One region of the Mesorhizobium sp. ISC15 genome, then DNA from elsewhere that is predicted to be linked to it. Evidence: riboswitches for the same ligand, from Rfam matches in the RefSeq annotation. Region 1 holds a riboswitch; each other region holds the start of a gene.
The links. A riboswitch is a leader RNA that binds a small molecule or an ion and turns the genes downstream of it on or off. The one in region 1 is predicted to bind cobalamin.
Positions count from the first base shown of each region.

Region 1 (7,693 bases):
CCGCAAGCGCAAGCAGCTTCTTGCGTTCGATGATGCGCCCGTCTGGATTGTTGGGGTTAACGACGATGGCAAGGTTGGCTCCTGCCAGGGCTTCGAAATCATCGACCTCCATCACAGCATGGCCGGCGATCGCCGCCGCCCGCTGATGTTCGGCGTAGGTCGGCCCGAGCACCAGCGCCTTGCCGGGGCGCACCAGCGAGGCGACGCGCGGCAACAGGATCTGGGTGCCAGGCGCCGACATCACATGCGCTGCCGATGGCGAGCGATAGGCGCTTGCCGCGACGTCGGCCAACTCGCGGGCGCGCGCGGCTTCCGGCAATCTCGACAGGGCGGTGGCGGGCAACTCGAAAAACGGATAGGAGTGCGGATTGATACCGGTCGAGAGGTCGACGAAGGGTTGTGGCGCGTGCGGGAAAAGCGCCCTCGCCCGGCCAAGGCTTCCGCCGTGATCCACCACTGTCGCCGCTCCATCAAGAGACTTCATGTCGATCCTGATCGCTTTCCTGTCACTGGTTGTTGAATTCGCTGTCGGCTACCCGGCCTGGCTGTTCGGCGCCATCGGCCATCCCGTCACCTGGTTCGGCAGGCTGATATCCTTTCTCGACCGCAGGCTCAACCGCGATACTGATTCCGACGCCCTGCGTCGCCGGCGCGGTGTTCATGCGCTGCTGATCATCGTGCTGGTGCCGGCCGCCATCGCTTTCGCAGTTGAAACCATGCTTTCGGGCATTCCAGCCGGATTGATCCTCACGGCGATTCTGGCGACGTCGCTGCTGTCGCAGAAGAGCCTGGCCGAGCATGTCGAGGCGGTGGCCGACGGGTTGGACAATGGCGGACTCGATATCGGCCGTGTTGCCGTCTCGCGGATCGTCGGCCGCGATCCGGAAAAGCTCGACAGATCAGGTGTCTGCCGCGCGGCGATCGAAAGCCTGGCCGAGAATTTTTCCGACGGCGTCGTCGCGCCCGTCTTCTGGGTCGGCGTCGGCGGCTTGGCCGGCGGCGTCGCCTACAAGGCCGCCAACACCGCCGATTCGATGATCGGCCACCGCACGCCGCGCCATGAGGCCTTCGGCCGGGCGGCGGCGCGCTTCGACGATCTGATCAACCTGCCGGCGTCACGGCTGACCGCGCTGCTCATCGTGGCTGCCTCTTTCTTCGTCAAAGGCGCCGATGCCGGCAACGCCTGGCGCACCGTGCAGCGCGACGCGAAAAAGCACCGCTCGCCCAATGCCGGCTGGCCTGAGGCGGCGATGGCCGGCGCGCTTGGCCTGGCGCTCGCCGGCCCACGCTCCTACGACGGCGTCATGGTCGACGATGCGTTCATGGGCGAAGGCGGCCGCCGCGACGTGGAAAGCGCCGACATCAGGCGGGCGCTGAAACTCTACCGGGTCGCCGACTTTCTGCTGATCGCGCTGTTCGGCTTGCTGTCGGTGATCGTCATCGCTGCGTGACGGCGTCTCATCTTGAGGACGGCCGGTCGAGATCGGCTGAAATAAAAAACCGCCTCGGGGGCGGGTCGCTGGCGCAAATCAGCACCATGAATAAATTCCTAGCATAACTGCCGTCACAAAGCAATCGATTTCGGGCCACGAAGTGGCCAATCGCTTCAGGTTTGCGCTGCCCCTCACTCTTACCATTCCGGGGCGAGCCGCTTCGTGCGGCTTTCCCTTCTCCGCTTGTGGGAGAAGGTGGCCGCGAAGCGGCCGGATGAGGGGTGTTCCAGCTTGGCACCAACAGCGCTCCGGCCAGCACCCCTCAACCGTCTTGGCGCTGCGCGCCAATCCACCTTCTCCCACAAGGGGAGAAGGAAGAAGAGGCGCGGGCAAAACCCCTCAGAACTCTATGCCTTGCTGCGCCTTCACGCCGGCGGAAAAGTGATGCTTGGTCACGCCCATCTCGGTGACCAGATCGGCCGCCTCGACCAGCGCCGGCTTGGCGTTGCGGCCGGTGACGACGACGTGCAGACCCTCGCGGCGCCCTTTCAGCGCCGCCACCACCTTGTCCAGATCGAGATAGTCGTAGCGCAGCGCGATGTTCAGCTCGTCGAGCACCAGAAGGCTGATCGACGGATCGGCCATCAGCTCGAGCACCTTGGCCCAGGCAGCTTCGGCGGCAGCGATGTCGCGCTTCAGATCCTGAGTCTCCCAGGTAAAACCCTCGCCCATCGTGTGCCAAACGACCCGATCGCCGAAAACGGCAAAGGCGTCCTTCTCGCCGGTGTGCCATTTGCCCTTGATGAACTGGACGACGCCGACGCGCTTGCCGTAGCCGAGCATCCTCAGCGCCAGCCCGAAGGCAGCGGTGGTCTTGCCCTTGCCGGGGCCGGTGTTGACGATCAGCAGCCCCTTCTCGACGGTCTTTGCCGCGACCTCGGCGTCCTGCACCGCCTTGCGCTTGGCCATCTTGGCGCGGTGGCGTTCTTCGTCCTTGGGTTCGATAGTATCAGCCATGTCATTTCACCTTCAGCGGCAGTCCCGCCACCATCATCAGCACCGTATCGGCTATCGTCGCGACCTGCTGGTTGAGCCGGCCGGCGGCATCGCGAAACCGACGGGCGAGCGCATTGTCCGGCACGATGCCCTGGCCGACCTCGTTGGAGACCACGAGCCATGGCCCGCGCGGTCGCGACAACACATCGGCCAGCCCCCGGCATTCAGCCTCAATGTCATGTTCGGCCAGCATATGGTTGGTCAGCCACAGCGTCAGGCAGTCGATCAGGACAGGCCGGCCGTCAGGCAGGGCCTCGATCGCGCCGACGAGATCGAGCGGCGCATCGATGGTCGTCCAGCCCTCGCCGCGCCGCGATCGGTGCAGCGCGATGCGCTCGCGCATCTCGTCGTCATAGGCTTGCGCCGTGGCGATGTATGTCCACGGCGCCGGACAGGCCGTCACCAATCTTTCGGCATGCGCGCTCTTGCCGGAGCGCGCACCGCCGATGACCAGCGTCAGCGTCCCGCCGGAAGCAACGCGATCAGGCAAAGCTGTCGCGCAGGCTCGTCGCCGTGCCGGTCAAGCGGCCACGCACCACGCCGACGACGGCGCCGAGCACCAGCCAGAACACCAGATTGGTCAGCGTCACCGCCACCACGAACTGGTGATGCAGACCTTCCGGGATCGGCGACTCGAAATTGTCGGGCTGCGGCGCGCCGACGATATGCGGCGCCACGATCAATGCCACGGCAAGCAGCGCCAGCGGCAGCGACTTGCGGAAGGCAAGCAGGCCGAGACCGGCCGCTGTCGCCACCACTGTCGCCATCCACCAGATCTGGCGCTGGGCGAGATCGGCGGCCGGCATCGCCGGCAGTTCGGGCGGCAGGCCAAGGTTCGGAGCCAGCGTGAACACGGCAAAGCCAGCGAGCCCCCAGAACAGGCCCTGACGCCAATTGCCGATGCCGCCGGCAAACTCCGAAGCGGCGACCAGGATCAGAGCAAAGCCGATGCCGGTAACGACATTGGCAGCGATATTGAAGACGAAACGCTCGAAGCCATCGGCCGGCGCCCAGCCTTCGTCTTCCGGAGCGGCAGCTTCAGCCGGTGCGGCGCTGCTCATAGCAGTCGTGCTCATTGCGTTTTCGGCAGGTGCTATCGGCGCCGCGGCATGGTCATGCGCGTGGCCGCCGCCGGCCTGCTCGTAGACTTCCGCCTTCAGGATGAGCGGCACGGTGGCATAGGCCTGCATGCAGGCGAGGACGACGCCGGCCACAAGCCCTGCGATCGCCGCGATGAACACGACGTTGCGAAACAATGTCATGATGTCAGCCCCTCGTCAGTGGCAGGGAAACGCCATCGAATGGCGATAGTCGTGAGCGGCATTGTGGACCGCATCGATATGCGAGAAGCCGACAAAGCCCATGACGAAAATGCCGAGAAATGCAGCAAGCGCCAGCTGCAAGAAGCGCGACTGCGAGGAGACGGAAGCGCCGAGCGAGACGGAAGCGGTATTCATGTCTTGTCCTTTCGCCCTCCACCCGAGGGCATAGAAGTCAGTTCTCCTGTCGCCGGCAGGTCTCCTGGCTCGCGGATCAGCGCCCTTCCCCACCTTCCCGAAGAAACTCTTCAGTGGCATATGGAGAGGACTACCGCACACAGTTGCGGGGGCAGCCACGGCATTGGGCAAATTTTGCCCTCACCGCATTCCCTCTTGGTTCCAAAGGAACCGACGACGGCTGCGACTATAGGCAGAATCGTAACGCCCGGCAAACCAAATTCCGCCAGCTACCAGCGCGAATGCGCCGTCTTGGCAGGCCAGCCAGCCGGCGCCGTGATTGACAATTTTCGCGGCCGGGTGTCGGCTGGAGCATCACAGGAAGCCGGTCATGCAACCCAGCCCGAGCGAGCACGATCCCTATAACGGTTTGACGCGACTTGAACCGACGCTGCCGTCGTCGGCGTACTGGGACATCGACGCCCATCAGCGCGATCTCGACGCCATCTGGTATCGAAGCTGGCTGCTCGTCTGCCGCGAGGCCGACCTTGCCCAGCCGCTGGCGTTCAGGACATTCCGTGTCGGCACGCAGGAGATCGTCGTGCTGCGCGACGAGACCGGCGAGCTGCGCGCCTTCCATAACACCTGCCGGCATCGCGGCTCGCAGCTCTGCCAGGCGAGCGAAGGACGGCTGAAGGCGCGGCTCATCACCTGTCCCTATCACGCCTGGTCCTATTCGCTGCGTGGCGATCTCGTGCGCGTGCCGTCGAAATCGCTACCTGAAGGCTTCGACAAGGCCGATCATCCGCTCTATCGGGTCGCACTGTCGGTGTGGCGCGGTTTCGTCTTCGTCAATCTCAGGGAAGACGCCGCCGGTTCGGCCGAAACATCCTTCGATCCCGCATCCGGCAATCTCGCCAACTGGCCGCTGGAGACGCTGGTGTCGGGCCATGTGCTGCGCAAGGTGATGGACTGCAACTGGAAGATTTTCTGGGAGAACTTCAACGAGTGCCTGCATTGCCCGGGCGTTCACAAGGACCTGTCTCGGCTGGTGCCGATCTATGGCCGCGGCCTGATGGGGCGGCACGACGACCCGGAATGGGCCCGTTACGCCGACAATGACGCGCCGGAGTTTTCCGGTGGCCTGCGGGCCGGAGCCGAGACCTGGTCGCGCGACGGGCGCGTCCACGGCCCGGCCTTTCCCGAGCTGACGTCCGCCGAGCGTACCGCCGGGCAGACCTATGCCACCAATTTGCCGTCGATGTTCATCGTCGGCCATGTCGATTATGTCCGCACCGTGCGGCTGGTGCCGCTCGGCCCGGAGCAGACCGAACTGACCGCCGAATGGCTTTTTTCGCCCGAAGCGCTCGCCGATCCAACGGCTGATATCGACAACATCGTCGCCTTCGGCAGGCAGGTGCTGGAGGAAGACGCGGATATCTGCGAGGTCAACCAGAAGGGCCTGCGCTCGATGCGCCACGAGGCCGGCGTGCTGATGCCCGAGGAATATGAATTGCATCGCTTCCACAACTGGGTGCGCGAACGCCACAGCGCTTTCACCGACGCCCTGAACATCTGAGAGGTTTGGCCCGCCTTCTTTTGTCCGGGGCAACCGTGATAGTCGTCTTGCAGTGCTGAATCAGATTGCGAGACCATGAGCATCCTTACGCCAGTCGCCCCCGTTCAGGATCAATCGAAGACGAAGCGCATTATCGCCATCGACGTCGCACGCGGCATCGCCTTGCTTGCCATGGCGAGCTACCATTTCACCTGGGATCTCGAATTCTTCGGCTACACCGATCCCGGCCTGACCGCCTTCGGCTGGTGGAAGTTCTACGCGCGCTGCATCGCTTCGACCTTCCTGTTTCTGGTTGGCGTCAGCCTGTTCCTCGCCCATGGCAAACAGATCCGCTGGAACGGCTTCTGGAAACGCTTCGCCATGGTCGCCGGGGCGGCGCTCGCCATATCGGCCGCCACAAGGTTTGCCACGCCCGACAGCTTCATCTTCTTCGGCATCCTGCACGAGATCGCGCTGGCCAGCCTGCTCGGCCTGGCGTTTCTGCGGCTGCCGGCGCTGCTGACGCTTGTCGTCGCGGCTTTCGTCATCACCGCTCCGCTCTATCTCAGGTCCGGGATCTTCGACCATCCGGCCCTGTGGTGGGTCGGCCTGTCGGCAACCAATCCACGCTCCAACGATTATGTCCCGCTGTTGCCGTGGTTCGGCGCCGTGCTTGCGGGCATCGCGGCGGCAAAGCTCAGCTCCGCCTCCGGCATGCTGACGCGGCTGGCGAGCGTCACGCCTGCCCGCTGGACAAATCCGCTGGTCTTTATCGGCCGGCACAGCCTCGCCTTCTATCTGATCCACCAGCCGGTGCTGATCGGCTCGGTCTGGCTGTTTTCGCAGATCATGCCGGCACCGGTCGAAACCAGGCAGGTGACCTTCCTGAAAGAATGCCAGATGTCGTGCGAGCAATCGCGCGACACGGAGTTCTGCTCCAGCTATTGTGTGTGCATGCTCGATACGCTCGAGGGCGAGGCGACGCTTGATCGGCTCTACAGCAACGACCAGGCTGCAGACTGGAAGGCACATCTCGACGAGCTCGCCGGCGCCTGCACAGCCAAAGCCGACAGCACTTTGATGGAGGGAGGAGCACAATGACCGACCATCAGCCTAAACCGGGGCAGCCTAAACCGGGGTTTATACCGTGGCCGCCACTGATCTATCTCGCAGCCATCGCCGTCAGCATCGCGCTTGGCTTGCTCTATCCGCTTCCATGGATCGGCGGCCTTCTAGGCGACATCCTGTTCGCGGCCGGCTGGGTGGCATTGTTCGGCGTCGTCGCACTCTGGTTCACGGCGATCCGCACCATGATCCGGGCAAAGACGACGCTCCACCCAAACGCCGTGCCGGACCACCTGGTCACATCAGGCCCTTTCGCCGTCAGCCGCAACCCGATTTATCTGGCCAACACGCTGCTGCTGATCGGCGTGGCCCTTGTCTCGGGGATTGTATGGTTCCTGCCGCTGGCGATCATCGCGGCCTTCGCAACGCAGAAGATGGCGATCGAAGGCGAGGAGAAAGTCCTGGCGACGAAATTCGGCAAGAAATACCGGGATTACGCGAAAAAGGTGCGGCGCTGGATTTGAGGCGTGCGGCAAAGGCCACTCAAGTGTTGACGCCGAGCTCCACCAGTCGCTCGACGCAGGATTCCTCAGCCTGGTCGAGCTCGGCCAGGGTCTCTTCGAGGTCCCGGCGCTTCTGGCGCAGATCCTCTCGCTTTTCCTCGATGCGCTTGATCATCAGATTGAGTTGACCGACCTCCCCGGGCGGCTCCTTGTACATCTGGATGATTTCGCGGATTTCGTTGATCGAAAAGCCGAGCCTCTTGCCGCGCATGATCTGGCGGATGAGATGCCGGTCCGACGGGCGAAACAGCCGCGTGCGGCCGCGCCGTACCGGCTGCACCAGCCCCTCGTCCTCATAGAAGCGCAGCGTCCGCGTCGAAACATCGAATTCGCGGGTCAGTTCTGTGATCGAATAATATTCCCGCATCATCACTCCAAATGCCCGGAAAGCGGCGCGATCACCCATCATGCGGCGATGCCCTTCATTCACAAAAGCGGCTCGTCCCGTACCGGAATCGATCGGTTGGCTCTCCGTCAAAACTTCGCACGCAACTTACGTAAAAGTCAATTGAAGTGCCTTATCCGGCTCCGGCGCCCAGATGCAGCCACCAGGTTGCAAGGCTAAGGAAGGCGAGGAAACCG
Region 1 covers NZ_JAVSPX010000001.1:4,932,393-4,940,085, forward strand. Annotated here, with positions in the region: gene cobD (threonine-phosphate decarboxylase CobD) at 1-484, opposite strand, end outside; gene cbiB (adenosylcobinamide-phosphate synthase CbiB) at 483-1,451, shown strand; gene cobO (cob(I)yrinic acid a,c-diamide adenosyltransferase) at 1,833-2,450, opposite strand; gene cobU (bifunctional adenosylcobinamide kinase/adenosylcobinamide-phosphate guanylyltransferase) at 2,452-2,949, opposite strand; gene RPG13_RS23700 (CbtA family protein) at 2,972-3,751, opposite strand; gene RPG13_RS23705 (CbtB domain-containing protein) at 3,767-3,946, opposite strand; cobalamin riboswitch at 3,984-4,176, opposite strand; gene RPG13_RS23710 (aromatic ring-hydroxylating oxygenase subunit alpha) at 4,317-5,504, shown strand; gene RPG13_RS23715 (DUF1624 domain-containing protein) at 5,580-6,584, shown strand; gene RPG13_RS23720 (methyltransferase family protein) at 6,581-7,072, shown strand; gene RPG13_RS23725 (MerR family transcriptional regulator) at 7,092-7,478, opposite strand; gene mgtE (magnesium transporter) at 7,630-7,693, opposite strand, start outside.

Region 2 (7,693 bases), on a different contig from region 1:
GGTCTGGAGCAGCGCGCCGACCACGCCGAGGCCTGTCCCCACGCAGATCGCCAGCAGCGTCCGCGGCAGACGCAGGTCCACGACGATCTTTCCCACCGGGCCCGAGGGTGCTTCACCGCCGAGTCCTGTCGCATAGGCCAGCGAAGCTACTACGTCTCGCAGCGGGATGAGCGTCGAGCCCCAGGCGATCGACAGAAGCGCAAGAACGATCGCCGTCGCGACGCCTGTGCCGATCGCCATGCCATAGAATCTGGGCGTCACGCTCAGAAGGCTTCGGGATGCATCGCCTTGGCGATCTTGTCGATCGCTTCGATATTGGCTGGACCGGGCGTCAGCTCGGCATAGCGTAGTGCTACGAAGCGCTCGTTCTTCACCGCATCGGTCTCCTTCATCGCCGGATGCGCCTTCAGGAAATCGAGCAGTTTCTGGTAACCGGCATCGTCCTGATAATCGAGCAGGATCAGGAACTCTGGATTGCGGGTGGCAACCGTTTCCCAATCCGCGTTGCCCCAGCTCGTCTCCATGTCGGCCATGATGTTCTCGCCGCCCGCGGCCGAGATCATGGCAGTCGGGATGGCGAACTTGCCGGCGGTGAAAGGCTTGTCCTCGCCGGAATCGTAGAGGAACACCCGCGTGCCCTTGTTGTCTCCGACCTTGGCCGTGATGTCGGCAAGCCTCTCTTTCCAGCCGGCGACCAGTTTTCCTGCCTCGACTTCCTTGCCGAAGACTTTGCCGAGCTTTTCCACGTCGCCATAGAGCAGGTCCATCGACGAAGCCGGCCGGTTCTTGTCGAGATGGACGCAGCTTTCGGTCAGCACCAGTGTCTTGATACCGTGCGGGGAAAGCGTGTCGGGTGTCACATCGCCGCCCGGCTTCATACCGTAATACCAGCCGGCGAAGAAGAAGTCGGGCTCGACCGAAATCAGGTTCTCCAGCGTCGGATATTTGGGAGCAAGCTCGGGGATCGAGCCCTGTTCGGCCGTGAACTCAGGCCCGACCTTGTACCAGCCCGTAATGCCGGTCAGGCCGACGATGGAGGGCTGCAGGCCGAGCGCAAAGGCCATTTCGGTCATGTTGAGGTCATGGATAACGGCGCGCTTCGGCGCAGCATCGAAAGTCAGCGGCGTGCCGCAACTGTCGACGGTCACCGGGAAGGCCCAGCCGGCGGAGGTGACAAGCGTAGCGGCAAGACAGATGAGAAGACGTTTCAAGTGCAAATCCTCCAGTGGATCAGGGGTAGACGGAAAGGCGGATGGGAATGTCAAAGATCGTGAGTTCACGGTCCTCCACGGGGTGCGGCAGACGCAGCACGTCGACGGAAAAGACTTCGCGAACGAGGGCCGGCGTCAGCGTCCTGGCCGGTGAATCGAGGCCAACCAGACGTCCCCCGTTCATCACCGCGACACGGGAGGCGAACGGAGCGACAAGCGACAGATCATGCAGGACGGCGACAACCGCGACACCCAGTTCCGCGACCAGTTCCAGAATCTCCGCCCGCGCCCGGGGGTCGAGATGGTTGGTGGGCTCGTCAAGGAAAAGAACCTTCGGCTCCTGCGCGATGGCGCGGGCGATCTGGGCACGCTGGCGCTCCCCGCCCGACAGCGAGCCGATCACGCGGTCAAGCATTTTCAACATGCCCGTCCGCTTCAGAGCCTCGACGACAATGTCGCGTTCCTCGCTCCTTCTCCGCAAGCCGACATGCGGAACCCTGCCAAGCTCGACATAGTCTATCACCGCAAGGCGCGGATCCGGTTGGTCAGACTGGCCGACCACGGCGATCTTGCGGGCACGATCGATAGCGGCGAGATGGTCGAGACGGCGGCCTCCAAGCCTGATCTCACCCAAACCCGGCCGAACCATTCCCGCGAGCATCCTGAGCAGCGTCGTCTTGCCGGCGCCGTTCGGCCCGATGATTGCCAGCCGGTCGCCCGCCTCCACCCTCAGGCTCACATCCTCGACCAGGCTTTGCCCTGCCAGGGAACGGAAACCGACATCGTGCGCCTCGAGCATGACGGTGCTCATCACGCGACCCGCGCGGCGAGGACCGCAGGAATGCGCGCCAGCGTCTTGCCGGCGAGACCAAGGGGACGCTCGCCCTCCCTGCACCAACCATTCGGCAGCCCATGATAGAGGTGTGCGAAGTCGATCAGGTGGGGAGCGTCACGGTCCGAATCGATGTCGCCGAAGAGGTAGCTGGCCTTGCCGCCGGCTGTGTAGGCAACGGTCAGCGGTCTGTCGCATCCGGCCATGCAGTCGGCTTCGGCTATGTGGAACCGGCGGCCCGGCTCCCCGTCCAGTACGGCATTCAGCATAGATATCAGTCGCAAGCCGGGGTTCCCGTCAATCGCACGCCGGCCGGGGCAGCGGATGCAGACGATGATGCTGTGCTCGGGACTGTGCCCTAAATCGACGCTCTCCATCCGTCACCTCCTCTTCAAGGCACGGAAGGATGGCGCGCATGACGGATTGAGGCCGCCTTCGAGCTTCCTCCCGGCACACCCCGTCCGGTCAATTCTCGCTGATGGCAGGTCTCCTGGCTCGCGGGTCTCAGCGCCATCCTGCCTTCCCGGCCTTCCGGCCAGTGGCGTGTCGGATTTTGCTCGCCGCTTACAGTTGCGGGGGCAGCCATGGCATTGGCCTGAAAGGCTTCACCATGTTCCCTTTTCACCCCGGCGCTTGCGCACCGCGGAACCATCGCGAAGAAGGCTATTGGAGTCGACACGTCGTTGCAACGGCGGTTCATCGCAGTCGCGAACTGGACATCCGCACAGTGCCTGGCAGCCAACCAGTGGACTGCGTTGCCAACATTTTCAGTCGGAAACCCAGCTAGAGCGTCAGCGCTCATGCAGCCTGCCTTTCCCAGCTCGGGAATGGATCCGGAAGATCGCGCCAGTGGCCGGGTATGAAGTTCTTTTCCTTGACGAGGCAGGCATCGAGGTCGGAGCGGATTTGGCGTTCATCCATCGGGTCGCAGCCGATGAAAACGATCTCTTGCCTTCGGTCTCCCCAGATCGGGTCGAGATAAGGTTTCATTGCGGCCTTCCATTCCGGATGATCCGGCCACTGGTTCTTCGGTACGGAGGCCCACCAAAGACCGCGCTTGCCGGTGCGGATCAGTGCTCCTGCTTGGCTGATTTCGCCGACATAGTGCGGACGCGTTGCCAGCCAGAAGAAGCCCTTCGCTCGCACAATGCCGGGCCAGGACTTGTTGATGAAGGCCTTGAGCTTCATCGGATCTAAGGGGCGGCGCTCGCGATAGACGAATGAGCGGATGCCGTATTCTTCGGTCTCGGGCACGTGGTCCTTGAAGCCGTTCAGTTCCTTGAACCAGAGCGGATGCTGCTCGGCCTTCTCGAAATCAAAACGGCCTGTGTTCAGAACCTTGTCCAGCGGGACCCGAGCGAAATCTGTCTCGATCAGTTCGGCGTCGGGATTGAGCGAGCGCACGATCGGAAGCAGCGCGTGTCGCCAACGATGCGCCAACGCCACGCCGCCGGTGAGAAGGTGTTTGTCGACTACGCCGGCGACACCATCGATATCGTCGACCCGATAACGGGCGAAGCTCAGGCTATGAAGTTGTTCGTCGGCGCATTGGGAGCCTCCAGCTATGTTTACTGCGAGGCTCGGCCGAGCGAAGGGCTGGGCGACTGGATCGGCTGCCATGTCGGCATGTTCGCCGCCTTCGGCGGAGTGGCGACCATCACGGTCTGCGACAATCTCAAGGCGGCTGTGACCAACCCCGACCGCTATGATCCCGGCCTCAACCGTACGTACCAGGATATGGCCCGGCACTATGGCACCACAATCCTGCCAGCCCGGCCGTACAAGGCCCGCGATAAGGCAAAAGTCGAAGTTTCGGTCCAAATTGCCCAGAGATGGGTGCTGGCGCGCCTTCGCAACCGCCGCTTCTTCAGCCTGGTTGAACTCAATCAGGCGATCGGTGAGCTGGTCGCCGATCTCAATGGGCGGATCATGCGGGCCTATGGTGTAGGGCGACGTGCGATGTGAAGGATAAGGCGACATCCAGATTTACGAGCAGTCGTCTTCGGCTGATCTTGTTGCTCCAGACCTTTGAGGGATCTGGAGGGGCAGATGAGGCGGCTCGACCTGGAGGCGCGCATGGCAATCAAGGCATTGGCGCGGGGCACAGCGAAGAGCGAGATTGCTCGTCTTCTTGGAGTGACTGAGGGAACGGTCCGTTACCACGTGGCCCGGATGAAGACCGGCGCGGTGGACGGTCGTTCACGGCAGCCTTTCAAGGCTGAAGCGTTGCGCGAGGCGATCGAGCACTGGCGCTCCCAGCAAACGAGCGTCGCACTCAACCTTGCTGCGCTTCACGAATGGTTGTGCGTGGAACATGGCTATGATGGCAGCCTCCGCTCCATCGAGCGGTTCTGGAAGAGCGCCTATCCAGCCCCGGCGCTCCGTGCGCGGCGCCGGGTGGAGACGCCAGCCGGGGCGCAGGCGCAGGTGGATTGGGCGCATTTTCCAGGCGTTCTTATCGGGAATGTGCCGATCGATCTGCTGGCCCTGCACATGGTACTTTCGTGGAGCCGTAAGGAGGCGATCGTCTGGTCGACAGCCAAGGACATGCTGTCATGGCTGTCGTGCCACTCGGCCTGCTTCACCCGTCTGGGCGGCGTCGCGGCGACCGTGCGGATTGACAATGAGAAGACAGCCATTGCTCACGGGGCCGGCGCCTGGGGCACGATCAACGCCACCTACCGGCGCTATGGCTTGATGATGCGCTTTCACATCGACGCCTGTGCGCCGCGCCAACCCCAGGCGAAGGGCAAGGTCGAGCGCCGGGTTCGCGATCAGCGCATGGCGCTCGAGCCTTACGGCCGATCATTTTCGGATTTGTCCGATCTGCAGAGTTGGACGGATGCTCGCCTCGAGGCCTTGTCGCAGCAGCGCCGGTGCCCGGCGACAGGAACGAGCGTCTCCGAAGCCTGGAGGGATGAGGCGCAAAGGCTGACGCCTGTGCCAGCGACCCTGCCCGAGCCGTTTGATGCCGTCGCCACACGCAGCGTCGGCGTCGACGGCTTGGTGGCGTTCGAGGGGCGTCAGTACAGCGTGCCGTTTCGCTTTGTTGGCCAGCAGGTGGAGATTCGAGGAACGGCCACGAGTGTTCAGATCCTCAAGGCTTGCGAGACCATAGCCGTTCATCCTCGCAAGACGGACTCCCGACTGGTGATCGACCAGGCGCATTACGATGGCCCCAGCACCGACCGGGTCAAGGCGCCGCCGCCCCTCGGGCGCATGGGCGCCAGAATCCAAGAGCTGGCTTCCACCCCGGTCGCCCAGCGCTCGATCGATCTCTACGCCGCCCTTGCGGAGGTCGCCCGATGAGTACACCCAAGCTCGATATTGACCGTACGCGCACCAAACTGAACACGCTCGGCTTGACCTACGCCGCCGGTCATCTCGACTACCTCCTGGCCGAAGCCGTGGCCAAGGAGATCGCCCCCCACGCCTTTCTGGATCGCCTGCTGGAGAGCGAATGCTCTGGACGTGAGGAGCGGCGGGTGAAGGTCTCGTTGAAGATGTCGGGACTCCCGACAGGCCAGACCCTGGAGAATTTCGACTTCGCCTTCCAGCCGGCGATCGAGCGCTCGCGGATCGACACCTTGGCCACGGGCGCCTGGATCCGCAACGCCGAGACCGTGCTGATGCAAGGCCCGCCTGGCGTCGGAAAGACCCACCTGTCAGTCGCCCTGGGGACACGCGCCATCGAACTGGGTTTCTCGGTTCTCTATTATCGCTTTGACGAACTCATGACCGCGCTCAAGGTCGATGCTGGACTGCCGCCCTCGCGCCTGAAGCGTCGACGCTACATGAACATGGCCTTGCTCATCATCGACGAGCTCGGCTTCGAGCCCATGACCCGAGAAGAGGCCAGTCTCTTCTTTCGCCTGATTACCTATAGATATGGCCGCGGCGCCATCCTGATCACCACCAACAAAAGCATCCGCGACTGGACCGAATTGCTCGCCGGCGACGAGATCCTGGCCATCGCCATCCTCGATCGACTCTTGCACCATTCAAACGTGCTCAACATCAAGGGACGATCTTACCGCCTGCGCGATCTGGAAGAGGCTCTCAGGATCGCAAACGCCTGATCAGCCCCACACACCGGCCGATGCAAGGCGCGCGCCGACTCTTACGGTCCGCGCGCCTTGCATCAGCCTACTGCCAGGAGAACGTAAGAATGGGTGTCGCCTTAGCTCGTAAAACTGGCCGTCGCTTGACATATGGCATGAGCCGGGCCGAACTGTTTGCCGCAGTGGACGCTCCGGCGCTGAGACCTCTGCCGGCCGAGCCTTATGCCTTCGCCCTATGGAAACGCTGTCGGGTGGCGCCCGACTATCATGTCGAAGTCGACGGCAACTGGTATTCGGTGCCCTATCGCCTGATCCGCGAGCTCGTCGATGTCCGCATCGCCGATCGCACTGTGGAAGCCTTCTACAAGGGCGAACGGGTTGCCAGCCACGCCAAGTCCCCGGGCCGGCGCAACCATGCCACGCTTGCCGATCACATGCCCAGCGCCCATCGGCGGCACGCCTCCTGGACGCCGACACGGATCAGCTTCGTAGCGGAGAAAATAGGTCCGTCCACGGCAGCCCTGACCACGGCGATCATGATGGCTCGGCCTCATCCCGAGCAAGGGTTCCGCACTTGCCTGGGCATCTTCGCCCTGCAGAAAACCTACGGCGCTGCCCGTCTGGAAGCAGCCTGCCGGCGTGGAAACACCATCCAGGCCCGCTCTGTTGGCTCCATTCGCTCCATCCTCAAGTCTGGCTTGGACCGCGCCTTCGCGGACCCGGAACCCGAGCCCAAACCCCTACGCCACGGCAACATCCGTGGCCGCTCCTACTTCCACTGACCCTCATCATCAGGAGAGAAAAATGCTCGCACACCCTACTCATGAACGCCTCCTCGCCCTTGGCCTGGCCGGCATGGCCAAAGCCTTCGAGGAACAGAGAAGCTCGCCCGATCTTGCGGCCCTAACCTTCGAGGAGCGCATCGGCATCATGGCAGACAGGGAAGCGGCGGAACGTGACACCAAGCGCATGACCGCCCGTCTCAAATTTGCCGCCCTGCGGCAGAATGCTTGCGTGGAAGATATCGATCTGCGCATCCCGCGCGGCATCGACCGCGCCCTTCTTGCCAGGCTTGTCGCCGGCGACTGGATCTCTCGGCACAATAATTTGGCAATTACAGGCCCATGCGGCGTGGGAAAATCGTGGCTTGCCTGTGCCCTGGGCCACAAAGCCTGCCGGGACGGGCGCTCCGTCTCCTACCAACGTGTCCCGCGCCTGTTCGAGGCAATGGCGCTGGCTCGTGGCGACGGTCGCCATGCCCGCATGCTCAAGTCTCTCGCTCGCGTCGAGCTGCTGATATTGGACGACTGGGGCATCTCGGTGCTCACTCAAAGCCAGCGCATCGATCTGCTGGAGATGCTTGAAGACCGCAACGGGCGGGCCTCCACCATCGTAACAAGCCAAGTGCCCGTCGATCAGTGGCACGAAGTCATCGGCGACGATCCCACCCTTGCCGACGCCATCCTCGACCGCCTCGTTCACAATGCTCACCGCATCAACATGACCGGCGAAAGCTTGCGGAAAATAGCTGGCAAGCAAGCGCTTGACGCCGACTAAAAACCAGTGAACTCATAGCAACCGTCGGTCAG
Region 2 covers NZ_JAVSPX010000002.1:2,419-10,111, reverse strand. Annotated here, with positions in the region: gene RPG13_RS32875 (FecCD family ABC transporter permease) at 1-240, opposite strand, end outside; gene RPG13_RS32870 (ABC transporter substrate-binding protein) at 264-1,211, opposite strand; gene RPG13_RS32865 (ABC transporter ATP-binding protein) at 1,231-2,022, opposite strand; gene RPG13_RS32860 (DUF1636 family protein) at 2,022-2,420, opposite strand; cobalamin riboswitch at 2,507-2,711, opposite strand; partial or broken gene RPG13_RS32855 (GTP-binding protein) at 2,842-3,468, opposite strand; partial or broken gene istA (IS21 family transposase) at 3,454-3,996, shown strand; gene istA (IS21 family transposase) at 4,120-5,352, shown strand; gene istB (IS21-like element helper ATPase IstB) at 5,349-6,122, shown strand; gene RPG13_RS32835 (Mu transposase domain-containing protein) at 6,260-6,886, shown strand; gene istB (IS21-like element helper ATPase IstB) at 6,909-7,661, shown strand.
Region 2: another riboswitch for cobalamin. It lies ahead of RPG13_RS32860 (DUF1636 family protein); the one in region 1 lies ahead of RPG13_RS23705 (CbtB domain-containing protein).

Region 3 (7,693 bases), 3.3 Mb from region 1:
TGGGCGCCGCATTGATCGTCAGCCCTTTCATCCTGCCGCTCGCCCCCAAGCTGAATGGCGCCCTGGCAGAAACAGTGACCCCTCCCGTCACTGGCATGACGGTGCCCAATGGATCGTTCGCCCCGATCGTGGCGGCCGACAAGCCGGCAGTGGTGACGATCACCACCGTCATGAAGGCACAGTCGGAGACCATGAGCGACGCTGCTCCCTTCGGCGACAGCTCACCGTTCGACGACTATTTCCGCCAGTTCTTCGGCGACCAGGGGCTGCCCGGCCCCAGGACCCCGCCGCAGCAGCAGGCGCCTCGCGCAGAGGCGCTCGGCTCTGGCTTCATTGTCGCAGCCGACGGCACCATCGTCACCAACAATCACGTCATCGACGGCGCCACGTCGATCAAGGTGACGCTCGACGACGGCACCGAGCTTCCCGCCGAGCTGGTTGGCCGCGACGCCAAGAACGACCTCGCTGTCCTCAAGATCAAATCCGACAAGACTTTGCCGACCGTCAAATGGGGCGATTCCGACAAGCTCATGCCGGGCGACCAGGTGCTCGCTTTCGGCAATCCGTTCGGCCTCGGCACCACGGTTACATCAGGCATCGTCTCGGCGCGCGGCCGCGATCTGCACAGCGGGCCGTTTGACGACTTCATTCAGATCGACGCACCGATCAACCACGGCAATTCCGGCGGTCCGCTGATGGATGTGAGCGGCAACGTCGTCGGCATCAACACGGTGATCTTTTCGCCGAATGGCGGCAGCGTCGGCGTCGGCTTCGCCATCCCGTCGGACCAGGCGCAAAAGGTGGTCGCCAAGCTGATGAAGGGCGGCTCCATCCAATATGGCTATCTCGGCGTCCAGATTCAGCCGGTGACGCCCGACGTGGCGAGCGCCGTCGGCCTCGGTCAGCCCAGCGGTGCGCTGGTTTCCGAGGTCAGCGACGGCTCGCCGGCGGCAAAAGCCGGGATTGAGACCGGCGACGTCGTCACCAGCTTCGCCGGTCAGCAGATAAAGGATCCCAAGGACCTGTCGCGTGCCGTTGCCGATGTCTCGCCCGGCGAGACGGAAACGCTGGGTGTCTGGCGCAAAGGGCAGAATGTGAAGATTTCCGTCGATGTCGGGCGCAATGGAGACGATGTGGAGACGGCATCGGCCGGCGGCGGACCAGAGACACCGTCCGCACAGCAAGGCCTTCGTGCTCCTGCGATCGGCCTCGGCCTGATGGACGTCACCCCGGATGTCCGACAGGCGATGAACCTGGCGCCCAACCAGCGCGGCGCGCTGGTCGAGAGCGTCAATCCTGACAAGGCGGCCTCGGCTTCCGGGATCCAGCCGGGCGACATCATCATCGCCGTCAATCAGGCGCCGGTGAGGGACGCCAGGCAGGCGGACCAGGCGATCGCGCAGGCCGGAAAGGCTGGCAAGAAGTCCGTGCTCCTGCTCGTCGAACGGGGCGACGAGCAGATCTTCGTCGCCGTGCCCTTCGCCGCCGGCTGAAGCGCATTGGCGCGAGGTCGCGGCCAAGATTTCGGTTGCCCGTCAGAGCATCTTCGAGAAGACTAGCGCAGGTTGGCTTCAACCTGCATGGATTGTCTCGATGGTCACCCGCGGCTTCTCTTCAGGACGAAAGCCCCCGACGGATGCGGATGCCCGCATCCCGCCGGGGCAGTATCTCGAACAAGGATTCCCGGTGCTGTCGGCCGGGCCGACGCCGCGTGTGCGCACCGAGGAGTGGTCGTTCACACTCAAGCACGGACCGCGGCCGATCAAGAAGTGGAATTGGACAGAGTTCAACGCGCTGCCTTTGACCAAGATGACGCGCGACATTCATTGCGTCACCGCATGGACCAAGTTCGACACGGCGTGGCAAGGCGTGCTGGTCGACGATATTCTGGCGGATGCCGGCATCGAGCCGCCGAGCCCCTTCACGCTGGCGCTGTCGTTCGACGGCTACACCACGAATGTGCCGACGAAGGACCTCACCGCCGGCAAGGCGATGGTGGCGCTGCTTTACGAAGGCAAGCCGATCACGCCGGACCATGGCGGCCCGGCGCGGCTGCTGGTTCCGCATCTCTATTTCTGGAAGTCGGCCAAATGGCTGAACGGGCTGCAGTTCACCGCGCGCGACGAGCCGGGTTTCTGGGAACTGCGCGGCTATCACATCTATGGCGACCCGTGGCGCGAGCAGCGCTATACGGGCGATCCATGAGCGACCAGCCGGCGGCGCAGTCGCCCTGGCAGACGGTGACCATCACCCGCATCAAAAAGCGCACGCCGCGCGTCACCAGCTTTTTCCTCCGGCCGTCACGGCCCTTCGCCTATCGTGCCGGGCAGCATGTCGATGTCAGGCTGACGGCGCCGGATGGCTATCAGGCGCGCCGTTCCTACTCCATTGCCTCGGCGCCGGAAGGCGGCGAGACGATCGAGCTGGCGATCGAAAGGCTCGATGATGGCGAGGTCTCGCCATTCTTCCACGAGGTCGCGGCAGTCGGCGACGAGGTCGAGCTGCGCGGACCGCTCGGCGGACACTTTGTCTGGTCCGACAGTGACGGCGGCCCGCTTCTGCTGGTCGGCGGCGGGTCGGGCGTGGTGCCGCTGATGGCGATGATCCGCCATCGCGCCGCACGCAAATCGGCGGTTCCTGCCACGCTGGTGTTTTCCGCACGGATCTGGGACGAGGTGATCTTTCGCGACGAGCTGATCGATTTCCATGATCGCCGGGACGGCTTCGATCTGGTGCTGACGCTGACGCGCGAGCCGGCCCGGCGCCCGGCGGACTATTCTCGGCGGATCGACGTTGCAATGATAGAGCAATCGATGGTGCGGCTGCCCACGCCACCAAGGTTCGCCTTTGTCTGCGGCTCGAATGCCTTCGTGTCGGCCGCCGCCCAGGCGCTGATCGATGCCGGCGTTCCGGCAAGCCTCATCCGCACCGAGCGCTACGGGGTCTAATGCATGTCGCGCAACAACCTAAAGCGCGTCGCATAAGGCCGGTCAAAACGCGACGCGCTTTAGGGCCGCCGGTCATGCCTCGATCTCGATCGCCGTCAGCGGCTTCGAACAGCAGGCAAGGATGAAGCCGTCGTCGATCTCGTGATCGAGGATGCCGCCATTGTGGCTCATCTCGACCGTGCCCGAGACCTTTTTCACCTTGCAGGTTCCGCACAGGCCGAACTCGCAGGCCGCCGGGATGCGCACGCCCGAAGCGCGCGCCGTCTGCAGCACGGTCTGGCCGGCAACGCAGTCGGCATCGACATCCGAAAGCGAAAAGCGGACTGGCGTTGCGGCTTCGGCAGGTATTTCGACCCCGCCCTCTGCCGGCCCACCCTCTGCCGGCGAACCGAACGGGGCCGGTATTTCCTCCACCATCGGGGCCGCAAAGCTCTCCTGATGATAGTTGCCCATGTCGAAGCCGGTGGCCTCCAGCATCTGCCGCACCGCACGCATAAACGGGTCGGGGCCGCAGCAGAAGATTTCGCGCTCGCGGAAGTCTGGCGCCAGCAGCGGCAGCCGTATCGCGTCGATCCGGCCCATATGGCCGAACCAACCCTCGCGGCTGGACCGTTCCTCGATCATGAAGCCAAGCGTCAGACCCGGCATGCGGCTGCCGAGCAGTTCGAGCTCCTTGCGGAAGATGATCTCCTCGGGCTTTCGTGCACAGTTGACGAAGCCGACATCGGTCCATGGCGCGCAATCGTTCAGCCAGCGCAGCATCGACATCATCGGCGTCACGCCGGAGCCGGCCGAAATGAACAGATACTTGGCCGCGGGATGGCTGTGCAGCGAAAAGTCGCCCGTCGGACCATAAGCCTTCACGTGAACGCCGGGCTTCAGATTGTCGAACATCCAGCGCGTGCCGAGACTGCCGGCTTGCGCCTTCACCGTCACCGCGATCGAGAACGGCCGCGACGGCGAGGAAGACAGCGTATAGGTCCGCATCAGCGGGCCGTCGGAGGTCGGCAGTTCCAGCGTCACGAATTGGCCCGGCTTATAGCGGAACCAGGTCTGGTTGTCGGAGCGGAAGGTGAAGGTCTTCACGTCGGGCGCCTCGTCGCTGACGCCGATCACCTCCAGCACCTGCAGCCGGTCGTTCCAGGGCGCCATTTCGTCGAGATGGCGATAGAGCCCGAGGTCCGTCATCGCATTCATCCCTCTCACCTTTCTCTAGGCGACGCTGCGCAACGCCGGCCGGCCGTCCTCGGCAAGGCGCGGTCCGATGAAGGAGGCGTACCATTCGACGAACTGGATGACGCCGCCCTCATGCAGTTCCGAATAAGGGCCGGGCTCATAGGCCGGCGACAGGATGCCGAAGGCGTTTTCCTCGACGATGCGGCGGTCCTGGTCGTTGGTCTCGGTCCATACATGGGTGAGTTCGGCAAGGTCGTAATCGACGCCTTCGACCGCGTCCTTATGGACGAGCCATTTGGTTGTCACGGCGGTTTCCGTGGCGCTGATCGGCAACACGCGGAAGGTGACCGCATGATCGCCGAGGATGTGGTTCCAGGTCGTCGGATAGTGATAGAGCAGCAGCGAGCCGACACGGTCGGTCGAAACGCTGTCGGAAAGGTTCTTCTTCACGGCGCGTCTTCCCGTCATCGTATAGCTGACAGCGTCGCGCAGCAGCGGTGCGCGGGTGGCGCGGTATTGCCCGGCCGGATCGATGCGGAACTTGCTCGGCAGGCCCGCCGCCTCGCATTTCGCCCAGTGCGCCAGCATCTCAGGATCGCTGTCGGCGCCCTGCACGCCGGTCACGGTCGGCGCTTCCGGGAATGTCTTGCACAGTTCCGGATGATTGCCGGCGCAATGATAGCACTCGCGGTTGTTCTCCCAGACGAGCTTCCAATTGCCCTTCTCGACGATGGTCGATTCGAAGGCGACCTTTGCCTCGCGCAGCCGGTGCGGCAGCAGGTAAGGCTCGATCATGGCGCGCATCGGCGCGAAATCGGCGGGCTCCTTGGCCAGGCAGATGAAGATGTAGCCGCCGACACTTTCGCAAGCCACCGGCTTGAGGCCGAACTGGCTCTTGTCGAAGCCGTCCGCCATCTGGCGGGCGAACAGGAGCCGGCCGTCTAGCTCGTAGGTCCACTGGTGATAGGGGCAGACGAGCTTTGCCGCCGTGCCCTTGTCGGCGTTGCAGACGCGGCTGCCGCGATGCCGGCAGGAATTGTGGAAGGCATTGATCTTGCCTTGCTGGTCGCGGACCAGCACGACCGGATAGTCGCCGATCTGGGCGGTGATGTAGCTGCCCGGCTTCGGCAACTCGCAATCGTGGCCGATGAACAGCCAATCGCGATACCAGATCAGCTCCATGTCGAGCTTGAAGAAATCGGGATCGGTGTAGAAGGGCTGCTCGAGCGAATAGCCTTGCCTGCGGCCGTGCAAGAGCCTCAGCATGTCGTTGCGCGAATCCATGTCCTGTCCTCATAGCCGTCGCATCGGCCCGAAATCGGAATCGATTTCGGAAAGCACGATGCGCAATTCAAATTCTTGGAGCGTACTTTATGCGTCCAGATGGACGCATGTCGCTCCAAAGACTGAACTGGTGGTGATTGAGGAAGGATCGCTTGCACGCCGGCGACAGGCCAGACATGCATCATCCACCTCTTGACCGCCCACCGCGATCAGTCGAGTCTAGACACCTCGGGCTGGTTTCCGGGCTCTGGAGTGTCCTTGCGGACAGTCGCGACACCTTCCCAGGCTTGTGGCCCAGTGGTCTCCCGTTGCGACTTGAACTCCACCACCGTTGCGGGGGCAGCGCCGGGATTTGACCGGCTTCCCAATTCTCCGCTTCGTCGTCACCAAGCGGCACCTGAGATGGCGTCATCTAATCATGACGGCCAGCTGACTGTCGGCATGAAAGCGACATCGTATCCATGCGGCGCGACACGGCCCGCGAAACGTGCAGGTTGGTAATTGCAGGGCTGAAACCCATTTTTTCGGCCACCATTGTCGGCCGCCGTGACATCGAATTCCGACCCGCGGCGGAGGCAAAGAAGGTTAACAGTTTCCAAAAGTGACTATTAGCCGCTCCTAAAATCGAACCGAACGGTTCGTTTCTGTTGACAATGCGTGCATGACGCTGTGAACGCAGGTCCGCCAATCCGTCAAATCGTCAAATGGCGACTTTGGCATAAAGCTTTGAAAATAAAAGATAAAGCAGCGCCTGTAGAAGCGTCTGGTACAATTTCAAGGTGTAGATTCTTGGTCCACACGGAACAACTTCGTGATTGGAATCTGCGGGATGGCCTTCCCACATCGGGGCTGTCCGAACGACGCGAATTCCTTCCAAGACACGCCGCTAGCCGGACGGAAAACTAAGATACTGGAGTACCAAAAATGAAAAAGATTGCTCTTACTGCCGTCGCCGTTCTGGCCATCACCGGCAGCGCCTTTGCCGGCAGCGACCATTATGGGTCCAACGGCGCCAACCAGCCGGCCGCTGCGGTCGACAGCTCGTACACGGCTTCCATTCAGAAGCCGGCTCACGCTGAAAAGCCCGCCGTCCAGGGCGCCGACCGCAACCTTTTCGGCAACAATTAACAGCTGATCCCAGACCATGGTCCCAAAAAGTGGAAACCGGTTTTCGGAAAAGATCATGGTCAAACAAGAAGACAGAGCGGCGGCAGGTCCGCCGCTAGGGATCTTTAGAAATTCAGGAGTATTGGAAATGAAGAAGATTGTTCTTGCCACCGCCGCCATTCTGGCCATCTCCGGCAGCGCTTTTGCCGGTAGCGACAACTATGGATCGAACGGCGCCAACCAGCCGGCCGCTGCGGCCGACAGCTCGTACACGGCTTCGGTTCAGAATTCCGCTTCGGCGCAGAATCCGGTTCCGGCCGACGAGAAACCCGTCCACGGCAGCGACCGTAACCTCTTCGGCAACAACTAACAGCCAGTTCCAACAGCAGCGGCGGCATTTGCCTGCCGCGCTGATGGGATACGAAAATCCAGGAGCACTGAAATGAAGAAGATCGTTCTTACCGCCGCCGCGCTTTTGCTTGCTGCCGGCAGCGCCTTTGCCAACAACGACAATGTTGGCGGGACCGACATCAACAAGCAGGCGACCGTCAACGTCGACAACACGCAGACGTCTTCGGTACGCAACACCGGTTCGCCGATCTACAAGCTGCTCAATTCGTCGGGCGACGTAGAGAAGTCCGCCCCGCAGGGCAGCGACCGGAACCTGTTCGGCCGCTAGCGCATCGGCCCGAAAATCGGAATCGATTTTCGGAAAGCACGATGCGTAGGTTCAAAGTGTTAGAGCGTACTTTGTGCGTCCACTTGGACGCACGTCGCTCTAACAGCAACCTGAATGCACAAGAGCGGCGGGCTTTGCCCCGCCGCTCTTGTTTTTGGCTTCGCCAAACAACAACTGCTCGGCAGTCCTGCTGCCGTTCTCAGGCCGCCTTTGCTTCCGCTTCGTGAAGCGTGAAGGACCGCCCGTCGGTATCGAAAATATGCAGGTCGCCGGCATCGGCACTCAACCGCAGCGTCGCGCCCCGCTTGACCTCGACATTGCCGGGCAGCTTGGTCACCAGCGGCAGGTCGGCGCGGCCGATGTCGACATAGACGAGCTGGACCTCGCCGAGCTGCTCGACATAATCTACCGTTCCCTCGAAAAGATAATCCGCGCCGCTAGCGATCATCAGATCCTCCGGCCGCACGCCGAAGCTCACCGAAGCGCCCTTCGCTGAGGC
Region 3 covers NZ_JAVSPX010000001.1:1,642,453-1,650,145, forward strand. Annotated here, with positions in the region: gene RPG13_RS08180 (DegQ family serine endoprotease) at 1-1,493, shown strand, start outside; gene RPG13_RS08185 (molybdopterin-dependent oxidoreductase) at 1,594-2,205, shown strand; gene RPG13_RS08190 (FAD-binding oxidoreductase) at 2,202-2,948, shown strand; gene RPG13_RS08195 (hybrid-cluster NAD(P)-dependent oxidoreductase) at 3,021-4,136, opposite strand; gene RPG13_RS08200 (aromatic ring-hydroxylating oxygenase subunit alpha) at 4,161-5,408, opposite strand; cobalamin riboswitch at 5,623-5,824, opposite strand; gene RPG13_RS08205 (DUF680 domain-containing protein) at 6,333-6,536, shown strand; gene RPG13_RS08210 (DUF680 domain-containing protein) at 6,664-6,885, shown strand; gene RPG13_RS08215 (DUF680 domain-containing protein) at 6,958-7,194, shown strand; gene RPG13_RS08220 (ABC transporter ATP-binding protein) at 7,394-7,693, opposite strand, start outside.
Region 3: another riboswitch for cobalamin. It lies ahead of RPG13_RS08200 (aromatic ring-hydroxylating oxygenase subunit alpha); the one in region 1 lies ahead of RPG13_RS23705 (CbtB domain-containing protein).

Region 4 (7,693 bases), 1.4 Mb from region 1:
GGCGGCCATGCCAAGGAAGGCGATGATGCCGACCGGCAGGTTGATGAAGAACACCCAGCGCCAGTTGAAATTCTCGGTCAGCCAGCCACCGAGCGTCGGGCCCAGGATCGGCCCCAGCATGATGCCGGCGCCCCAGATGGCCATGGCCTGGCCGTGGCGCTCCTTCGGGTTGATGTCGAGCAGGAAGGTCTGTGACAGCGGCACGATTGCCGCGCCGAACACGCCCTGCATCAACCGGAAGAACACCATGGTCTCCAGGCTCCAGGCGATGCCGCACAGCATGGAGAATATGGTGAAGCCGACCACCGACGTCAGGAACAGTTCCTTGCGGCCAAAGCGGTCGGCCAGCCAGCCGGTCACCGGCGTCATGATCGCCGCGGCAACGATGTAGGAGGTCAGCACCCAGTTGATGTTGTCGGGGGACGCGCCAAGATCGCCGGTCATGGTCGGCAGCGCGACGTTGGCGATCGTGGTGTCGAGCGCCTGCATGATCGTCGCCAGCATGAGCGCCACGGTGATCAGGCCGCGGTGCGGCACTTCGCGAAAGGGTTCTGGCGTGCTCATGATGTGGAACTTCCGGCAGGTAACAAAAAAATGTACACTAGAGCGACGTGCGTCCATTTGGACGCACAAAGTACGCTCTAGTACTTTGAGTCAGCGCATCGTGCTTTGCGAAAATCGATTCCGATTTTCGGGCCGATGCGCGAGGTTTCCGGGCGGCGCGGCCTTCCGTATGGAGAGACCCTCATCGCGGTGGGACGCGACTATCGATGTGGGGGTTACATCGACTGAGCGTCTCGATAAAACGGCGCCTGCCGCCCGGAAACCTGAGGACCGAAACGGGTCTGCGTCGCGTTGTTCAGGCTTCGCTCAGGCCGCAACGCAGCCCGATCCAAACCCTAACCCCTGGTGCATCTCCCGTCGGACCAATCCTGTCAGCTGCGTTCCTCTCCGTGCGCGGCCTGCATTCTACTTGTTGCGTCTCAGACCTCATCGTCCAATGGAACGAGGCGGTCTATTGTGCCTCACTCGCCGTGGCGTGGCCGAAGATGCTGGGAAGCCCGCGGGAAACGCCGGTGTCCACCGTGACGGTCGCGCTCATGCCGGTGCGCAGCGCCATCTTGGCGTCGGCATCGGCCAGTTCCAGGCGCACCGGAATGCGCTGGGTGACTTTGACCCAATTGCCGGTGGCGTTCTGGGCGGGCAACAGCGAGAACTCGGCTCCCGTGCCGGCGCCGATCGCCTTGACGGTGGCCTCGAACGTCTTGCCTGGATAGGTGTCGACCACGATTTCGGCCTTCTGGCCCGGCTTCATGTGGGTGAGCTGCGTTTCCTTGAAATTGGCATCGATCCAGGTGTCGCCGGTCTCGACCAGCGAAAACAGCGGCGTGCCAGAGCCGACATACTGGCCGACCTTGAACGAGGCAGCCTGGCTGACGATGCCGTCAGCCGGCGCCCTGACAGTGGTCTGCGCCAAATCATAGGCAGCCTTGTCGCGCGCGGCGAGCGCCGCCATCACGGTCGGATGCTTATCGGTCTCGATATCGGGATTGCCGCCAAGGCCCGCCTTGGCGCTGAGGATGCCCTGCTCGGCCACGGCCAGTTGCTGCTTGGCTTTGTCGAGATCGTTCCTGGCCTCGTCGAGCGAGGACTTGGCATTGATGCCCTTGCGGGCAAGGTCGGCGGCTCGGTCGTATTGCGACTGCGCGTAGTCGACCTGGCTGGCGTCGGACTTCTCCTGCGCCAGCGCCTGGCTGTAGGCCGCACGCAGCTGCTCGACATTGAGGCGCGCGCCGGCCACCGCCGCGTCGGCCTGGGCCAATGCGATCCGGTAGGGCTCGGGATCGATGGCGAACAGCACGTCGCCCTGCTTGACGGACTGGTTGTCGAAAATATCGACCTGAACGATGCGACCCGCCGTATCGGCGGCTATCGAGACCTTGGCCTGCTGCAGATTGGCGTTTTCGGTTTCCTGGTAGCGGCCGCCGGTCACCCAGACGTAGCTGCCGCCGGCGATCAGTGCCACGGGGAGCGCAAACATCAATAGGAAGCGGCCGACACGGCGCTTCTTCTTCGGCACCACCGGCGCCGGTGCTAGCTGCGGAGCGACCGCCACCGGAGCTGCCGCCGGCTGCGCCGGAGCTTCAACCTCCAGCTTGGTTGCATTCTCATCTACCTTGGCTACCGCGTTCATGCTGCTGCGCCTTCTGCACCTTTGACTTTTTCGCCGGACGCCGTCTCGCCGTCCGCCAGGTTCTTGGCCATTGCCTCCAGACCCTTGATCAGGATGCGGCGATCTTCGAGCGACACGCCGGTAAGCGATTCCTCATAGACTTCGCCAGCAAGGCTCTTGATCTCTGCGTAGGCCTCGCTCGCTTTGGCGGTCGGGAAGATCATGCGGACGCGGCGGTCGGTGGCGTCGGAACGGCGCTCGATCCAGCCGCTCTCCTCCATGCGGTCGACCAGGCGCGACACGCTGATCGGCTCGATCTCGAGAAGCTCGGCGAGCCGCGCTTGCGTGATGCCTTCTTCCTTGGCGACGCGGACCATAAGCCGCCATTGCGCCGAGGAAAGGCCGAGCCCGCTGGCCTTCGCCTCGAAGCGCTTGCGCATCAGGCGCTGCACGTCGTGGATCAAAAAGCCCAATCTATCGATGCCGTCGGAAACCATGAGCGGCATATATTATAAGCGTGCTTACTATTCAAGATGCGGCATTATGCCAGAAGCCGGCAAGTGTGGATGGCAGTCACATCAGGAACGATTGCGAATGAGCATCGTGACCACGAAAAAAGCGCCGACCGAGCTGGTGATGATGCCGATCGGCAGTTCCTGCGGCGGCAGCAGCGTGCGGGCTAGAAGGTCGCTTGCCAGCAACAGCACCGCTCCAAAGAGGGCGCAGCTTGCAATCAGGCGCAGGTGCAACGGGCCGGCCAGGGGCCGGGACAGATGCGGGATCATCAGACCGACGAAACCTATGACGCCTGCCACCGAGACGAGGATCGCCGTCGAGAAAGCAGCGACGAGAAATGTCGTCCTGCGCATCCGCGCAACCGGCACGCCGAGGCTTTCGGCGGCGTTTTCGCCGGCCAGGAAAGCGTCGAGCCGACGGTGGTTCCAAAGTCCGAACACAAGGATGGTGCCTGCGCCCAGAGCAGCCAGTCCGACATTGTCCCACCGCGCCAGCCCGAGCCCGCCCATCGTCCAGAACAGCACCGAGTGGGCGGCGCGCTGGTCACCGGCAAAGACGAGATAGTTGGTCAAGGCGGTGAACATGAACGATACGGCAAGCCCGGCCAATATCAGCCGTTCGGGGCCTTGCCCCCTCACCCGCGAAACCAGCAACAGCACGATGCCGGCGGCCAAAATGCCGCCGGTGAAGGCAGCGACCGGCAACGTCCAGATGCCGAAATGGTCGCCAAAAATGGTGATAACGGAAACCGCGCCGGCCGCGGCACCGGACGACAGGCCGAACAGGAACGGATCGGCGAGGTCGTTGCGCGTTACCGTCTGCAGCAGCGCGCCGATGACGCCCAGCCCGGCGCCGACACAGATGGCCATGATCGTGCGCGGCAGCCTGAGATCGACAACGATTTTGCCGACCGGACCGGGCACGATGTCTCCGTCCAGTCCGGCCGCATGTCCGAGCGCGGCAACCACGTCGCTCAACGCTATGACCGTCGATCCATAGGCGATCGACAGCAGTGCAAGAGTGGCAATCGCCACTGCTCCTGCTATCATTGCCAATTCGAACGCCCTGCGGCGCAAGCTCAGAAAGCTTCCGGGTGCATCGCCCTGGCGATCTTGCCGATCGCCTCGATGTTGGCTGGCCCGGGCGTCAGCTCGGCATAGCGCAGCGCGACGAAGCGCTCATTCCTGACCGCGTCGGTTTCCTTCATCGCCGGATGAACTTTGAGGAAATCGAGCAGTTTCCTGTAGCCGCCACCGTCCTGGTAATCGAGCAGGATCAGGAACTGCGGATTGCGGGAGGCGACCGTTTCCCAATCCGTATTGCCCCAGCTCGTCTGCATGTCGGCCATGATGTTGTCGCCGCCGGCAGCGGCGATCATGGCGCTGGGGATCGCGAACTTGCCTGATGTGAAGGGTTTGTCTTCGCCGGAGTCGTAAAGAAATACGCGCGTTCCCTTGTGGTCGCCAACCTTCGCCGTGATATCGGCGAGTTGCGCTTTCCAGTCCGAAACAAGTTTTTTCGCCTCGGCTTCCTTGTCGAAAATCCTGCCCAGCTTTTCGATGTCGTCGTAGAGCAGGTCCATCGAGGCGGCGGGGCGGTTGTTGTCGAGATGGACGCAGCTTTCCGTCAGCACCAGCGTCTTGATGCCGTGCGGCGCCAGCGTATCGGGCGTCACCTCGCCGCCCGGCTTCATGCCGTAATACCAGCCGGCGAAGAAGAAATCGGGCTCGACCGCGACGAGGTTTTCAAGTGTCGGATATTTCGGCGCGAGTTCCGGGATCGAGCCCTGCTCGGCCTTGAATTCCGGACCGACCTTGTACCATCCGGTGATGCCGGTCAGGCCGAGGATCGACGGTTGCAGCCCCAGCGCGAAGGCCATCTCGGCCATGTTCATATCCTGGATGATGGCGCGCTTCGGCGCGGCGTCGAACGTCAGCGGCGTGCCGCAGCTGTCTACAGTTACCGGGAAAGCAAAGGCGGTCACCGGGAAAGCGAAGGCGGTCTGGGCAAACAGGAGGGAGGCGAAAGACAATGCGAGGCGTTTCACGAATATTGCTCCTTGGTCAAATCGGAATGTGAAGAGGCACGGTTCGGAACGTCGAATACCGTGAGTTCGCGGTCTTCGGTGGGATGGCGCAGCCGAAGCACGTCGACGCCGAAAATCTGGCGGATCAACTGCTTGGTCAGCGCCTCGCGCGGACCGGCAAACGCCTGCAGGCGGGCCTCGTTCATCACCGCGACCCTGGTGGCAAATGGCGTGACCAGCGACAGATCATGAAGCACCGCCACGACGGTCATGCCAAACTGCGACACGAGTTCGAGAAGCTCGCTGCGGGCGCGCGGATCGAGATGATTGGTCGGTTCATCGAGGAACAGGATTTTTGGCTCCTGGGCAACGGCGCGTGCCAGCTGGGCGCGTTGCCGCTCGCCACCCGATAGCGAGCCGATCGTGCGGCCGAGCAGCGGCAGCAGGCCGGTTCTGCGAAGCGCTTCGACGGCGATGTCGCGTTGCTCGCTCCTCCGTCGCAAGCCGGCATGCGGGACGCGGCCAAGCTCGACGTAGTCGATCACGGCAAGCCGCGGATCAGGCTGATCGGTCTGGCCGACGACAGCCATGTGCAGCGCCCGCTCGGCGGCCGAAAACGTCTCCAGCCGGCGTCCGGAAAATCTCACATCTCCCGCGCTTGGCCGCAGGGTGCCACATAGCATGCGCAACAGCGTCGTCTTGCCGGCGCCGTTGGGACCGATGATTGCGAGGCGATCGCCCGCCGCCACCGAAAGGCTGACCGCGCTGACCAGGCATTGGCCATTCGCCGTCGCGCTCAGCTCACGCGCTTCAAGAAGAGGCTGGGAGGCGTCCAACTTACCGTCACTTTCTCAATGGCGACGGAAGGAAGCTGGACGGACCGGCCGACAAGACCGATGTCCACGTCTCCTCCCGGCACACCCCGTCCGGTCAACTCATGCTGATGGCAGGTCTCCTGGCTCGCGGGTCTTTGCGCCATCCTGCCTTCCCAGCCTTGCCGGCCAGTGGCATTTCGGATTTTGCTAACCGCTTACAGTTGCGGGGGCAGCCACGGCCTCGATCCGAAGATCTCACCGTGTTCCCTTTTCACCCCTTGCCTTTCGACTCGGGGACCATCACCCAGGCACCCTAGTTTTCCGCCAATCACAGCGCAATAAATTTCCAGGGTTGAAACAGCCGCTGGAGCGAAGGGTCTTGTCAGAAAGAGCCATACGAATCTCGTTATGTAATAACGTTACCATTTAAAAGACGCCGCTTGCTCCTGTCAAGCTCTTTCGCCCGACGCCTTCGACTTGCCGGCCGCCGTCGCTCGCGATTTGCGCGGTGCGCAATTTCGATCAAACTGCCTCCACCAGGAAGCGGCACCATGACTTTGCCAAATGCGAAGACTGGGCCAAATGCGAAGACTGGGCCAAATGCGAGGAGCCATATGAACCCGACCGAGAAAGCGCTGTGGTTCGTCGAAAGCCATCTGCCGGAATCCGTCTCGCTCGCCGATGTCGCCAAGAGCAGCGGCGTGTCGCGCTTTCACGTGACGCGGGCCTTTGGGGCTGCGACCGGCCGTTCGGTGATGGGCTACATGCGTTCTCGCCGGCTGACCGAAGCGGCGCGCAGGCTCGCCGCCGGCGCACCCGACATCCTCTCGGTCGCGCTCGACGCCGGCTACGCCTCGCATGAGGCCTTCACCCGCGCCTTCCGCGACCAATTCGGCACCACGCCGGAACTGGTGCGCGCGCAAGGCTCGCTCGACAATCTCGCTCTCGTGGAGCCGATCCTGATGGACCAGTCCTTCCTCACCAATCTCGAGCCGCCGCGTTTTGAGACCAGCCGGCCGTTTCTCATCGCCGGTCTCGGCGAACGCTACAGCTGCGAAACCAGCGCCGGCATCCCGATGCAATGGCAGCGGTTCGGCCCGTATATCGGCAATATTCCAGGCGAGATCGGCGACGTCGCCTATGGCGTCTGCGTCAACGGCGACGACACCGGCAATTTCGACTACATCGCCGGCGTCGAGGTGTCCGATTTTTCGGACCTGCCGAGGGAGTTTTCGCGCGTGCGCGTGCCGGCGCAGAAATACGCCGTGTTCGCCCATCGTGACCACATCTCGACCATCCGCCGCACGGTCAACACGATCTGGAACAAATGGCTGCCGGCCTCCGGGCACGAGATCGCCGATGCGCCCGAATTCGAGCGCTACGGCCCCGAATTCGATCCACGCAGCGGCAATGGCGGGCTGGAAATCTGGATACCGGTGAAGGGGTGAAGCGCGGCCAGCCAAGGGCAATTGCTTCAGACAAATGATGCTTCCAGCTTGTGTTGGAGATCATTGTCGAGGCGCGCTCCGCCCGGTTTTTGCCTTCTCCCCTTGTGGGAGAAGGTGTCGCCGAAGGCGACGGATGAGGGGTGCTCCAGCCTGGCGCCGATGGCGTTCCGTCCAGCACCCCTCAACCGTCTCGGCGCTGCGCGCCGATCCACCTTCTCCCACAAGGGGAGAAGGGAAAGACGTTACAGCTCCAGGTTCCAGTTCTGGCCGACCAGATCCTTGCCGAAGGCGTGATGGCGCTCCTCGTCGGCCAGCTTGAATCCTGATGCCTCGTAGATGCGGCGCGCTGAGGTGAGCACGTCGTTGGTCCACAGCGTCAGCGTCTTGTATCCCTTCGCGCGGGCAAAGCCGATGCATTCCTCGACCAGCCGCTTGCCGATGCCGAGACCGCGCGCCGAGGGTTCGACATAGAGCAGGCGCAGCTTCGCCACCGTGTCCGACTGGCGCACGACGAAGACCGAGCCGACGACGTCCCCGTCCCGCTCGGCGATCCAGCTGCGCTCCCATTTCGGATCGAAGGATTTGAGGAAGGCACCGAGGATTTCGGCGACCAGCGCCTCATAGGTTTCGTCCCAGCCATACTCCTGCGCGTAGAGCAGGCCCTGGCGATGGATGATCCAGCCGATGTCGCCGACCTGCAAAGGCCGCAGCATGT
Region 4 covers NZ_JAVSPX010000001.1:3,563,513-3,571,205, reverse strand. Annotated here, with positions in the region: gene RPG13_RS17160 (DHA2 family efflux MFS transporter permease subunit) at 1-564, opposite strand, end outside; gene RPG13_RS17155 (HlyD family secretion protein) at 1,016-2,194, opposite strand; gene RPG13_RS17150 (MarR family winged helix-turn-helix transcriptional regulator) at 2,191-2,670, opposite strand; gene RPG13_RS17145 (FecCD family ABC transporter permease) at 2,752-3,738, opposite strand; gene RPG13_RS17140 (ABC transporter substrate-binding protein) at 3,768-4,736, opposite strand; gene RPG13_RS17135 (ABC transporter ATP-binding protein) at 4,733-5,551, opposite strand; cobalamin riboswitch at 5,644-5,847, opposite strand; gene RPG13_RS17130 (AraC family transcriptional regulator) at 6,145-6,978, shown strand; gene RPG13_RS17125 (bifunctional helix-turn-helix transcriptional regulator/GNAT family N-acetyltransferase) at 7,221-7,693, opposite strand, start outside.
Region 4: another riboswitch for cobalamin. It lies ahead of RPG13_RS17135 (ABC transporter ATP-binding protein); the one in region 1 lies ahead of RPG13_RS23705 (CbtB domain-containing protein).